DNA from 2 places in the Sphingomonas nostoxanthinifaciens genome. Region 2 is predicted to be linked to the other one. Evidence: riboswitches for the same ligand, from Rfam matches in the RefSeq annotation. Region 2 holds a riboswitch; the other holds the start of a gene.
What was found. A riboswitch is a leader RNA that binds a small molecule or an ion and turns the genes downstream of it on or off. The one in region 2 is predicted to bind cobalamin.
Positions count from the first base shown of each region.

Region 1: another riboswitch for cobalamin. It lies ahead of K8P63_RS20180 (TonB-dependent receptor plug domain-containing protein); the one in region 2 lies ahead of metE (5-methyltetrahydropteroyltriglutamate--homocysteine S-methyltransferase).

Region 1 covers NZ_CP082839.1:4,200,954-4,206,716, reverse strand. Annotated here, with positions in the region: gene K8P63_RS20180 (TonB-dependent receptor plug domain-containing protein) at 1-1,921, opposite strand, end outside; cobalamin riboswitch at 2,104-2,333, opposite strand; gene K8P63_RS20175 (M28 family metallopeptidase) at 2,395-3,987, opposite strand; gene K8P63_RS20170 (DUF885 family protein) at 4,087-5,763, shown strand, end outside.
Region 2 covers NZ_CP082839.1:485,429-491,191, forward strand. Annotated here, with positions in the region: gene K8P63_RS02215 (M14 family metallopeptidase) at 1-52, shown strand, start outside; gene metE (5-methyltetrahydropteroyltriglutamate--homocysteine S-methyltransferase) at 204-2,489, opposite strand; cobalamin riboswitch at 2,596-2,814, opposite strand; gene K8P63_RS02225 (alpha-hydroxy acid oxidase) at 2,856-3,998, opposite strand; gene K8P63_RS02230 (Fe2+-dependent dioxygenase) at 3,983-4,663, opposite strand; gene K8P63_RS02235 (hypothetical protein) at 4,795-5,310, shown strand; gene K8P63_RS02240 (DUF885 domain-containing protein) at 5,292-5,763, opposite strand, start outside.

The DNA.
Region 1 (5,763 bases), 580 kb from region 2:
TCTCGCCGCGCGCGAACAGCTCGATCTTGGGCGTGAGGCGGTAGGTGGCGGCGAGGTTCACCAGCGTGAACGAACGCAGCTTTTCCAGCAGCGGCGGGAAGTAGCCGTAGAACAAATCGTTCTGGCGGCCATTGTAGCGCACCGTCGCGGTGACGGTGAACGGTTGCTCGGGCGGCGACCAGTTGAGGCTGGCGCTGGCGATGCTCTTGGCACGCCGCACCGCCTGCGCCGAGACCGTGCCGCTGGCGAAGGTGGCGGGATCGAGCGTGACCGTCTGGTCCTGCGGCGCGTGCAGGTAGGTGTAGCTCGCGTCGAAGCGCCAGCCGCCGTCCAGCTTCGCCGCCGCCGACAATTCGACGCCGCGCTGGTGCGTCCGACCGGGCAGGTTGACCGAGCTCGCGACGAAATTGGCGTCGTAGACGGTGGTGATCTGGTCCCGCAGGCGGTTGTCGAAATAGGTCGCGTCCAGCGTGATGTGATCGCCCAGCAGCGACTGGCCGATGCCCGCCTCCCAGCCGGTCGATTTTTCTGGCTTCAGGTTCGGATTGCCGATGTAGCGGCCGACATAATAATCGAACAGCTCGCTGAAGGTCGGCGCCTTCACGCCCGATCCGCCGGCGGCGTGGATGCGCGTGCCCTCGTCGAACTTGTAGCTGCTCTGCACGTGCCAGGTGGTGCTGTCGGCGAAGCGCGAATTGAGATCGCGCCGCACCGATGCGCCGAAGCCCAGCCGGTCATTCGCGGTCAGCTCATATTCGCCGACGATGCCGGTATTGTTGGTGTGCCGCCAGCCGAGGAAGGCGCCGAACTGCGAGACGGTCGTGCGCTCGCTCTCATGCTCGTAATCGACCGCAGCGGTGACGCTCTGCTTGATCGTGTCAGTGCCGAAGCGGAACGTGCCCTGGTACGAGCCCTTGTAGCGGTGGCCGTCGTCGCCCGAGGTGCGCGCGATCGGCTTGCCCGGCGCAGGCGCCGAGCCGTCGGCGACGTCGTAGCCGTCGCGCTTGGTATCGGCGAGCTGGCCGACCACGACGTTGCTGAAGCGACCGTCGAGCAGATCCCACTGGCCGCGCAGCAGGCCATAGAATGCCTCGTTGCGATAATGCACGCCGGGCGAATCGATCGTGCGGCCATAGGTGGCGCTGGTGAAATCATTGTCGCTGTCGTCGGTGTCGGCGTCGGTATAGCTGTAGCGCGCGACGCCGGTCAGCTTCACGTTGGGCGCCGCCGTCCACGTCGCCTTGGCCGATGCGCCGACATCGTCGGAGCCGACGTCGCGGCTGCCGCCGACCGCCACCGGATAGCCGCGCGTGTGGATGTAGCTGGAGGTGAGCGCGTAATCGAGGTCGCCCGCCACGCCGGCAGCGCGCGCGCCGCCGCTGAACGTGCCGAACGATCCGCCCTCGGCGCGCAGACGGATGCCCGGCGCCTCCGCGCCCGTCGAGGTGATGTAGTTGATGACGCCGCCGATCGCGTCGGAGCCGTAGAGCGACGATTGCTGGCCGCGCAGCACCTCGATCTTGGCGCTCTCGTCGGCGATCAGCGTGCCGAAGTCGAACTCGCCGTAGAAGGGATCGCTCACCTTGATGCCGTCGACCAGCACGAGCGTGTGATTGGCCTCGCTGCCGCGCAACCGGACCTGCGTGAACCCGCCGACCGCGCCGGTGCGGCTCACCGCCACGCCGGGCACGTCGCGCAGCACGTCGGACACGACGCGCGTCTGGCGCTGGTCGAGCGCGGCGGCGTCGAGCACGGTGATCGACGAACCGAGCAGGTCGACCGGGATCGCGTCGGCCGAGCGCGTGGCGGTGACGACGATCGCGTCGCCATTGGCGTCGACCGTCGGCACGGTCGGATTGGATTGGGCGAAGGCCGGCGCGGCGAGGCCGAGCGCCAGCAACGTGGTGAGCGTGGTCTTCATGATTCTGTCCCCCGGCAACTGAGCAACGAAGGCGGGGCGTCACCGATGGCGTGCATCGGCCGGGCGCGCGCAGACAGGCGGGCACCGGACGCCCGTCAGCACGCACCCGCGCGGCCCCGCCGCATGGGTTCGTCGCTCAGACGGAACGTAACCGTGCCATGGCCATCCCCTGGACCGTGGCAAGAGCGACCGAAGCGCCGGCAGGTCTCCTGGCTCGCGGGTCATAGCGGGCTGCATGGCCTTCCCAGCCGCCGTCACCCGGCCGCCAGTGGCTGCCCCCTCGATCGAGGGCCAATGCAGTCTGCTCGCCGCTCACAGTTGCAGGGACAGCCGCGGTTTGAGACGGAAAGGCCCGTCCGTACCGCATTCCCATTTCAGCCTCTCGCGAGGCACCGGCGCGATCTGTCGGACGGCGGCAGGCCGTCGTCCGCGGCCGCCCCTAGCCGAGCGTCGGTGGCTTGCCAACGGGCGCGTCAGGGAGCCTTGTTCGCGGGATTAAAAACGCTGCCGGAAAGCCACACTGGCCGCGCCGGCGTGTCGGCCACGGTGCGGGCGAGCGCCGCGACATAATCGTCGAGCTTGATCGCCTCGTCCTTCAACACGCCCGGCTGGTTCACGTCGTCCGAAGGCGCGTGATAATGCGTGGCGCGCCAGTCATGCTCGATGCGGAACGCGTCGGTGCCAGGCGCGAAGCCGAACTTGAAGGCGAGCGCGGGGATGCCCGCCTTGACGAAGCTGAACTGGTCGGTACGCACGAAGCTGTTCCGGTTGGGCAGCGGATCGGCGATCAGCGACAGCCCGTTCTGCGCCGCCACGGTGCGCGCGGCCGCACCCAGCGAGCTTTCGGCATCGCCCTGCGCCAGCACCGTCGTCAGCGGCCACAGCGGCAGCGGCATGTCGAAATTGAGGTCGGCGACGATACTGCCCTTGGGCACGGTCGGCCGCAGCGCATAATAATGCGAGCCGAGCAGGCCCTTCTCCTCCGCCGCGACGATCACGAACAGGATCGACCGCTTCGGCCGTGGCCCCGCCTTCAGTCGGTGGGCGATGTCGAGCACACTGGCGACGCCCGAGGCATCGTCCATCGCACCGTTGTAGATGCGGTCGCCATCGATCGCCTCGCCGACGCCGACATGGTCGAGATGCGCGGACAGCGCGACATATTCGCTGCGCAGCGTGGGATCAGACCCTTCCAGCTTCGCGATCACGTTGGGGGCGGTCACCGCGCGGCGCTGCGCGGCGATGGTCGCGCGCAGGCGGAGCGGTAGCGCAAAGGTCGGCACCGGCTGCGATGCGTCGGCCAAGGCGGCCATTTCGTCGAAGCTGTGGCCCGAGCCGGCGAACAGCCGCTCGGCCTGCGCCGGATCGATCGAGCCGCTGACGAAGCCGTCGGGCATTTCGCGCAGCGCAGGATCGGCGAGATACATGCCGGTCTGCGAGGCGAGCAGTTTCTGCCGCGCCCACGGAATCTCGATCTGCTTCGGCGTGTTGAGCGTGATCATGCCGACCGCGCCCGCCGCCGCCAGAAATTCGGCGCGAGCGTTGCGATTGGCCGCCTTGACCGGCCCGGCCAGCGCGGCCGGCCCGCCCGAAATGAACACGGCGATCTTGCCGCGCAGGTCGAGCCCCTTCAGGTCGTCATGCCCCTGCGCCGGCAAATGCAGGCCATAGCCGATGAACACCAAAGGCGCATCGACGCTGGCCGGGCGCGGCGCACCGGCGGGCGACAGGATCAGCGCGTCGCCGACCGCGAGCGGTGCGGCGGTGCCGTCGGCCGCGACCAGGGCGGCGGTCGACGCATGCTGATCGACCACCTGCTCCTGGAACGCGATCGTCTGGATGTAGCCGCCATGCTCGCCGGCGGGCGCGAGGCCTTCGGCGCGGAAGCGCTGGATCACATAGTCCGCCGCGCGCTGGTAACCGGGCGTGCCGGTCAGCCGCCCCTCCATATTGTCGTCGGCGAGGACGGCGATGTCGTGCCACCACGCCTGGCCGCGCGGGGAGACGGCGGGCTCGGCGAGGGCCGAGGTGGCGGCGAGGGCGATCAGGAGGGTCAGGGCGCGCATGTCCGTGACGTATCGCGCATAATTCACGCCGTCGAGTGCGGTGGACGGCGTGCCCTTCGCTCGTTCATAGAAGCGCGGGCACGGACAAGAGGGGCAGGCATGGCACGTTTGGGATTTGCGCGGACGATGAAGCTGGCTTTGGCCGCGAGCCTGCTTGCGCCGGCGGCGGCGCAGGCGCTGGTCGCGCCGGGATCGGTCGGCAATCCGGCGCTGCAGGCGCTGTTCGTCGACTGGCGCAAGCTCGCCGCGCCGACCCTTACTTCGAACGTGGCCGATTTCGGCCCGGCGGCGCTTGCACAAAAGACGACCGGGCTCGTCGCGCTACGCGCGCGGCTGGCGGGGCTCGACCGCGCCGGCTGGACCGACACCGACCGCATCGACGCGCAACTGATCGAGGCCGAGATGAACGGCTTCGATTTCGACCTGCGCGTGCGCAAGCCGTGGGCGCAGGATCCCGATTATTACGTCACGGTGTTCGGCGAGGAGAGCGACGTTCCCGCGCACGAAGGCCCCTCGGCCGGCCACGTTGATCTGTTCGCCTACAAATATCCGCTGAGCGCCGCCGACGCGCATGCGCTGGCGCAGCAGCTGGCGGGCGTGCCGGTATTGCTTGCCCGCGCGAAGCAGACGCTCGCCGCAGGCAACGGCGCCGATCTGTGGCACTATGGCGCGCGCGCCTTCAAGGAACAGGCGGACGTGCTCGCAGGGCTGATCGCCGGCACGCTCGACATGCGCACGCATGACGGCCACCTCAAAGCCACGCTCGCGGGCACGGGACCGGACGTGCGCAAGGCGGCCGAGGCGGCGCGCACCGCCACCGCCGATTTCGCGACGTGGATCGCCGCCGAGGCGCCGAAGAAGACCGGGCCGTCGGGCGTCGGCAAGGACAATTACGACTGGTACATGAAGCACGTCCAGCTCGTGCCCTACAGCTGGGACGAGCAGGTGGCGCTGCTCAAGCGCGAGCTGGAGCGCGCCTGGGCCGGGCTCGCGCTGGAGGAGGCGCACAATCGCGCGCTGCCGCCGCTCGATCCGATCGACGACAAGGCGCGCTACGACGCCTTCGCGATCGCGCGGATGAAGCGCTACACCGATTTCGTGATGGCCCAGGGCTTCGAGCCCGACCGGCCTTATTACCGCGCGGCGCTGGCGGCGCAGACCAACGTCTATGCGCCGCTGGCCGAGCGCAACTTCTTCCTCCACGTCACCGCGCGCGATCCGGTGCCGCTCTACGCGCACGACATCCACTGGATCGAACTCGCGCGCATCCGACTTGAGCCGAACGCCGACCCGATCCGTGCGGGCGCACCGTTGTTCAACATCTACGCCGCGCGTTCGGAGGGCTTCGCCACCGCCTTCGAGGAGGTGACGATGGAGGCGGGGCTGTATGACGACGAGCCACGCGGGCGCGAACTCGTCTGGACCATGCTCGCCAATCGCGCGGCGCGCGGCCTCGCCTCGCTCTACGTGCAGGCCAACATGATCGACCTCGCGCATGCCGGCCACTTCCACGCCTCGTGGACGCCGCGCGGCTGGTCCGATCCGGCCAATCCGCTCGTCGGGTTCGAGCAACTGCTGTATCTTCGCCAGCCGGGCTATGGCTCCAGCTACGTCACCGGCAAGCTGCTGCTCGACCGGCTGATCGCGCGGCAGAAGCATGCGGCGGAGCGCGCCGGCCTGCCGTTCGACGTGCGCAAGACCTTCGCCGACATCAACGCGGTCGGCATCCTGCCATGGCCGCTGATCGAGCAGGCGACGACCGCGCCCGAGCCCGAT
Region 2 (5,763 bases):
GTTCAAATTCCTGTTCAACGGCCTGTTCTACGGGCCCGCGACGAAGGGCTGAGCGGAGCGGAGCGGGGCGAGCGGGGGTAGTCCCCCGTTCGCTCGGCGCGAACGGATCGGCTCGTGCTCCCGCGAATGCGGGAGCCCAGGGCTGCGGGCGTAGTGCCCGATAACCCTGGGCTCCTGCCTCCGCAGGAGCACGGAGGTGTGGGTCAGGGGGTGGCGCGCAAGGTGCGCGCCGCCGCCACCATTGCGGCGATCGCCGGCTTCACCTCGTCCCACTTGCGCGTCTTGAGGCCGCAATCGGGGTTCACCCACAATTGCTCGGGCCGCAGATGCTGCTGGGCGAGCCGCACCAGCGCCACCATTTCGGCCTCGGTCGGCACGCGCGGCGCGTGGATGTCGTACACGCCCGGCCCGATCGCGCTGGGGTAGCGATAGCGGGCGAAGCCCTCCAGCAGCTCCATCTGCGAGCGCGCGGTCTCGATCGAGATCACGTCGGTGTCCATCGCGCCGATCGACGGCAGGATGTCGTTAAACTCCGAATAGCACATGTGGGTGTGGATCTGGGTCGCGTCGGCGACGCCGGCCGCGGTCAGCCGGAAGCAGTCGACCGCCCAGTCGAGATAATGCTGCCAGTCGCGTCGGTTGAGCGGCAGCCCCTCGCGCAATGCCGCCTCGTCGATCTGGATCGCCTTGCAGCCCGCGGCCTCGAGATCGAGCACCTCGTCGCGGATGGCGAGTGCGATCTGGCGGCACGACGCCTCGCGCGGCTGGTCGTCGCGCACGAAGCTCCAGTTGAGGATCGTCACCGGCCCGGTCAGCATGCCCTTGACCGGCTTGTCGGTCAGCGACTGCGCATAGCGCCACCATTCGACCGTCATCGGCGCCGGCCGCGAGACGTCGCCGTAGAGGATCGGCGGGCGCACGCAGCGCGAGCCGTAGCTCTGCACCCAGCCGCCGGTGGTGAAGGCGAAGCCCGACAGCCGCTCGCCGAAATATTGCACCATGTCGTTGCGCTCGAACTCGCCGTGGACGAGCATGTCGAGCCCGATCTCTTCCTGCCAGCGGATCGTGCGCGCGGTCTCCTCGCGCAGGAAGGCGTCGTAGGCCGCGTCGTCGATATTGCCGCGACCATGCTCGGCGCGCGCTTTGCGCACTTCGGCCGTCTGCGGGAACGAGCCGATCGTCGTGGTCGGGAAGGGCGGCAAGCCGAGCACGCCCGCCTGCGCGGCGGTGCGGGCGGCGTGGCCGCTGCGGCGCTCGCGCATGGCGGGGGTGGCAGCGTCGATGCGCGCCGCGACGGCGGGATCGTGGATCAACGGCGAGGTGCGGCGGTTGGCGGCGGCGCGCGACGCCAGTTCCAGCGCGTCGGGCACGCTCTCGCGGCCTTCGTTGAGCGCGCGCTTGAGCACGGCAAGCTCGGCCACCTTCTGCGCGGCGAAGGCGAGCCATTGCGTCACCTCGCGATCGAGCCCGCGCTCCAGCGCCAGATCGACCGGCACGTGCAGCAGCGAGCAGGACGGCGCGATCACGATGTCGCGCGTCGCCGCGACCGGCTCGATCCGGTCGAGCAAGGCGGCGAGGTCGGCGCGCCAGACGTTACGCCCGTCGATCACGCCGAGCGACAGCAGCAGCGACTTGGGTGCCGCCTGCAGCAATGGCTGGAGCTGCTCGGGCGCGCGCACGAGATCGACGTGCAGCCCCGCCACCGGCAGGTTCGCCGCGAACGACAGATTGTCGCCGAGGCTGCCGAAATAGGTCGCGAGCATGATCTTCACGCTTTGGCGCGCCAGCTTGGCATAAGCGCGGGTGAGCGCGCGCCGCTGACGCTCGTCGAGATCGAGCACCAGCACCGGCTCGTCGATCTGCACCCATTCGACGCCCGCCGCCGCCAGCTCGGCGAGGATCGCCGCATAGCGATCGAGCACGGTGTCGAGCAGGTCGAACGGATCGATCCCGCGGCCCTTGGCCAAGGTCAGCCACGTCACCGGGCCGAGCAGCACCGGGCGCGTCTCATAGCCCGCCGCCTTGGCCTCGCGATAATCGTCGACGATCTTCGCCCGGCCGGGCGTCAGCCTCTGGCCGGCGGTCAGTTCGGGCACCAGATAGTGATAATTGGTGTCGAACCATTTGGTCATCTCGCACGCCGTCAGGCTGCCATGGCCGTGGCCACAGCCGTCTTCGCCCGCGGTCGTGCCGCGCGCCATCGCGAAATACAGCTCGGTCGCGTCGGTGATCGCGGCATAGCGCGCTGGAATCGCACCCAGCATCACGCTGGTGTCGAGCACATGATCGTAGAGCGAGAAATCGTTGGACGGCAGCCAGTCGACGCCGCCGGCCTGCTGCCGCGCCCAGGCGGCGGTGCGCAGGCCCGATGCGGTTTCCTGCAGGTCGGCGAGGCTGGTCTGGCCCGACCAGTATTTTTCGAGCGCGAATTTCAGTTCGCGGCGCGGCCCGATGCGCGGGAAGCCGAGCGTGGCGACGGTGACGGTCATGGTCTTCATACCCCGATGAAGCGCGGGCATGCAGACCGGACACAGGCATGCGCGGACGACGGCCGGCCGCGGCATGCAAGCGGCCAGCCCGGACACCCCGCCGGTGGACGTTATCGCGTCGGAGGCAGGTCTCCTGGCTCACGGATCGTCGCGTCGGCCTGGCCTTCCCGGCGGCTGGAAGCCGCCAGTGACACGTCTCGGCCGCCGCTCACCGCTTACAGTTGCGGGGGCAGCGCCGGCCTTGGCCACCGTGAGGCGGCCGCACCGGCTTCCCGTCTTAGCTCCGTCGGCAAACCGGCGGAGAACCTCGACGATGCGCGTGTCCCATGCCACCGCCGGACCGTCAAGTCGCATATAAAGCTTTCTTTATATGTGTTCGGCGAAGCGTGTGCGCAGTCGGTCGGGCGTGAGGGCGGCGGGGGTGCGGCAGCCGAGCTGGACCATCGCCTGCTCCAGCTCGGCGCGCAGCAGATGCAGGATGTGGGCGACGCCCGCCATGCCGGCCACGGCGAGCGCATGCACCTGCGGGCGGCCGATCATCACCGCCGTTGCCCCCAGCGCGAGCGCCTTGGCGATATCGGTGCCCGATCGCACGCCGCCGTCGAGCAAAAGCGGCACGCGCCCGCCGATCGCGTCGGCCATCGCCGGCATCATCTCGGGCGCGGTGACCACGTCGTCCAGTACGCGTCCGCCATGGTTGGAGACGACCAGCCCGTCGGCGCCATGTTCGATCGCCATCGCCGCGTCGGCGGGGTTGAGAACGCCTTTGAGCAGGATCGGCAGGCGCGTCTGCGCGCGCAGCCACGCGACATCGTCCCAGCGCGGCGCGGCATCGACCAGCAGCGTGCCGAACAGGATCGCGCCGCCGGCGCTGGTCGTCTGGCGCAAGCGGGGATGGCCGCGCAGATTGGCGGCATCGACGCCCGCGGGCAGCGTCAGGCTCGCGCGCTTCACCGCCGAATCGACCGTCAGCATGATCGCTTCATACCCTGCCGTTTCGGCCCGGCGGACGAGATCGAGGCTGCGCGCGCGCTCGTCCTGCAGATAGAGCTGGAACCACAAGGACGCGGGCGGCCGGCCGAGGTCGGTCGCGGCGGCGCGGCTCGCCGTCGCCACCTCCTCCAGCGTCACGCTCGACAATGTGCTGAGCACCATCCCCGTCTCCAGCGCGGCGGCGGCGCGCGCGGTCGCGAGTTCGCCCTCCGGATGCGCGAGCCGGTGAAAGGCGATCGGCGCGAGCAGGATCGGCGCGGCGTGCGTCCGCCCGAACAAGGTGGTCGCCGTGCTTCCCCCGCGCAGGTCGGCCAGCACGCGCGGCAGCAGCCGCAGGCGCGCGAAGGCGGCGCGATTGTCGTGTAGCGTGCGTTCCTCGCCGCTGCCTTCTTGCACATAGCGCCACGCCTCGGCCGCCATATGCGCCGCCGCGCGCGTCTCGTAATCGGCGAGCGTCGCGACGCCGTCGGGCACGCCCGCATGCGGCGGCAGCGGCGCGGTCACGTCGTCGACCATTGCCGCAGCAGATTGTGGTAGACGCCGGTCAGCCGGTCGAGCGCGGCATGCTCGGGATGATCGCCGGTCAGGTCGCGCACCGCATTGTCGAGCTCGAACAGCAAGCGGCGCTGGTCGTCGCGCTGGACCATGCTCTGCGTCCAGAAGAAGGCGGCGAGCCGCACGCCGCGCGTCACCGGCGTCACGTGGTGCAGGCTGCTGCCGGGATAGATGACAATATGCCCGGCGGGCAGCTTGACGCGCTGGGTGCCGAACAGATCCTCGATTACCAGTTCGCCGCCCTCGTAGCTGTCGGGATCGCTGAAGAACAAGGTCGAGGAGATGTCGGAGCGGACGCGCTGCTGCGAGCCGGGCAGCGGGAAGATCGCGCTGTCGACATGGCTGCCATAGGTGCCGCCACCCTCGTAGCGGTTGAAGCGCGGCGGCAGCACGCGCAGCGGCAGCGTCGCGGCGATGAACAGCGGGTTGCGCCCGAGCCGGTCGAGGATCAGATCGCCCAGTTGCCTCGCGACGGGATGATCGAGCGGCAGCTGCAGGTTGCTCTTCACGGTCACCGCACGATGGCCGGCGGTGGTGCGGCCATCCTCCCACGCGGCGGCCTCGAGCAGAGCGCGCGCGTCGCGCACCTCGTCGGGGGTGAGCAGATCGGGAATCGAAAGCAGCATCGTCGATCGTCCTTCGCGCGAGCCTTGGGGCTCCGTGCGCGCCGAATAGCGGAAAGCGGCGATGCTGCCATAGTGCGTCACGCCGGCGCCGCGTTGCGCGCCGTTTATCCGCTGATGACGGGAGGCGTGTCGTGGACGAGGGTTCAAGCGGGAAGGCTGCCACCGCCTTTCCCTATCACCGCAGCATCTCGCCGGCGTTGGGCGTGCTGCTAGGCCTCGCCTTGGTCGAGACGGCGGTGCTGCACCTGATCGCGATGGCATTGTGGGGCTGGCCGATCGCCTTGCCGCTCGGCCTGCTCGACGTGGCGCTGGTCGCGGTGCTGGTCGGCCTGCTGCGCTCGATCCGTGCGCGCCCGGTGACGATCGCCGACGGCGTGCTGACGATGCGCCTCGGCTGGCTGAAGGTGGTGCCGATCCCGCTCGCCCACGTCGCTGGCCTGCGCGGCGCGTGGGATGCGGCGGCGATGAAGGCGCCGGGCGTGATGAACCTCGCGCTCGCGGCGTGGCCCAACGTGGTGGTCGATGTCGCGCCGCCCGTGCGCGTGCGCCGCCGCGAGATCGTCGCGGTCGCGCACAAGCTCGACGATCCCGCCGTCTTCGTCGCCGCGCTGGATCGCGCGCGTGCCGCTCAGGCGCCGGCGACGTAGCGGTCGACCACCTCCGACAGCAGGGTCAGCGGCATGTTGCCGCCGAGTACGATCGCATCGTCGAAGCGGCGCAGGTCGAAACGCTTGCCGAGCTTCGCCTTGGCGTGATCGCGCACGCGGTTGATCTCGTTATGCCCCATCTTGTAGCCGCACGCCTGCCCGGGCCACGAGCAGTAACGGTTGAGCTCGGCGCGCAACTGCTCGCGCGGCTGGCCGGTGCCCGCGGCGAAGGTATCGAGCGCCTGGTCGAAGCCCCAGCGCTTGGCGTGCACGCCGGTATCGACCACCAGCCGCATCGCGCGGAAGTTGATCGACTGGAGGTAGCCGATCCGGCCGAGCGGATCGTCGGCATAGACGCCGAGCTCGTCGCCGAGCTGCTCCGAATAGAGCGCCCAGCCCTCCGAATAGGCGTTGAACGCCAGCAGCGAGCGGATCAGTGGCAGTTTGAAGCTA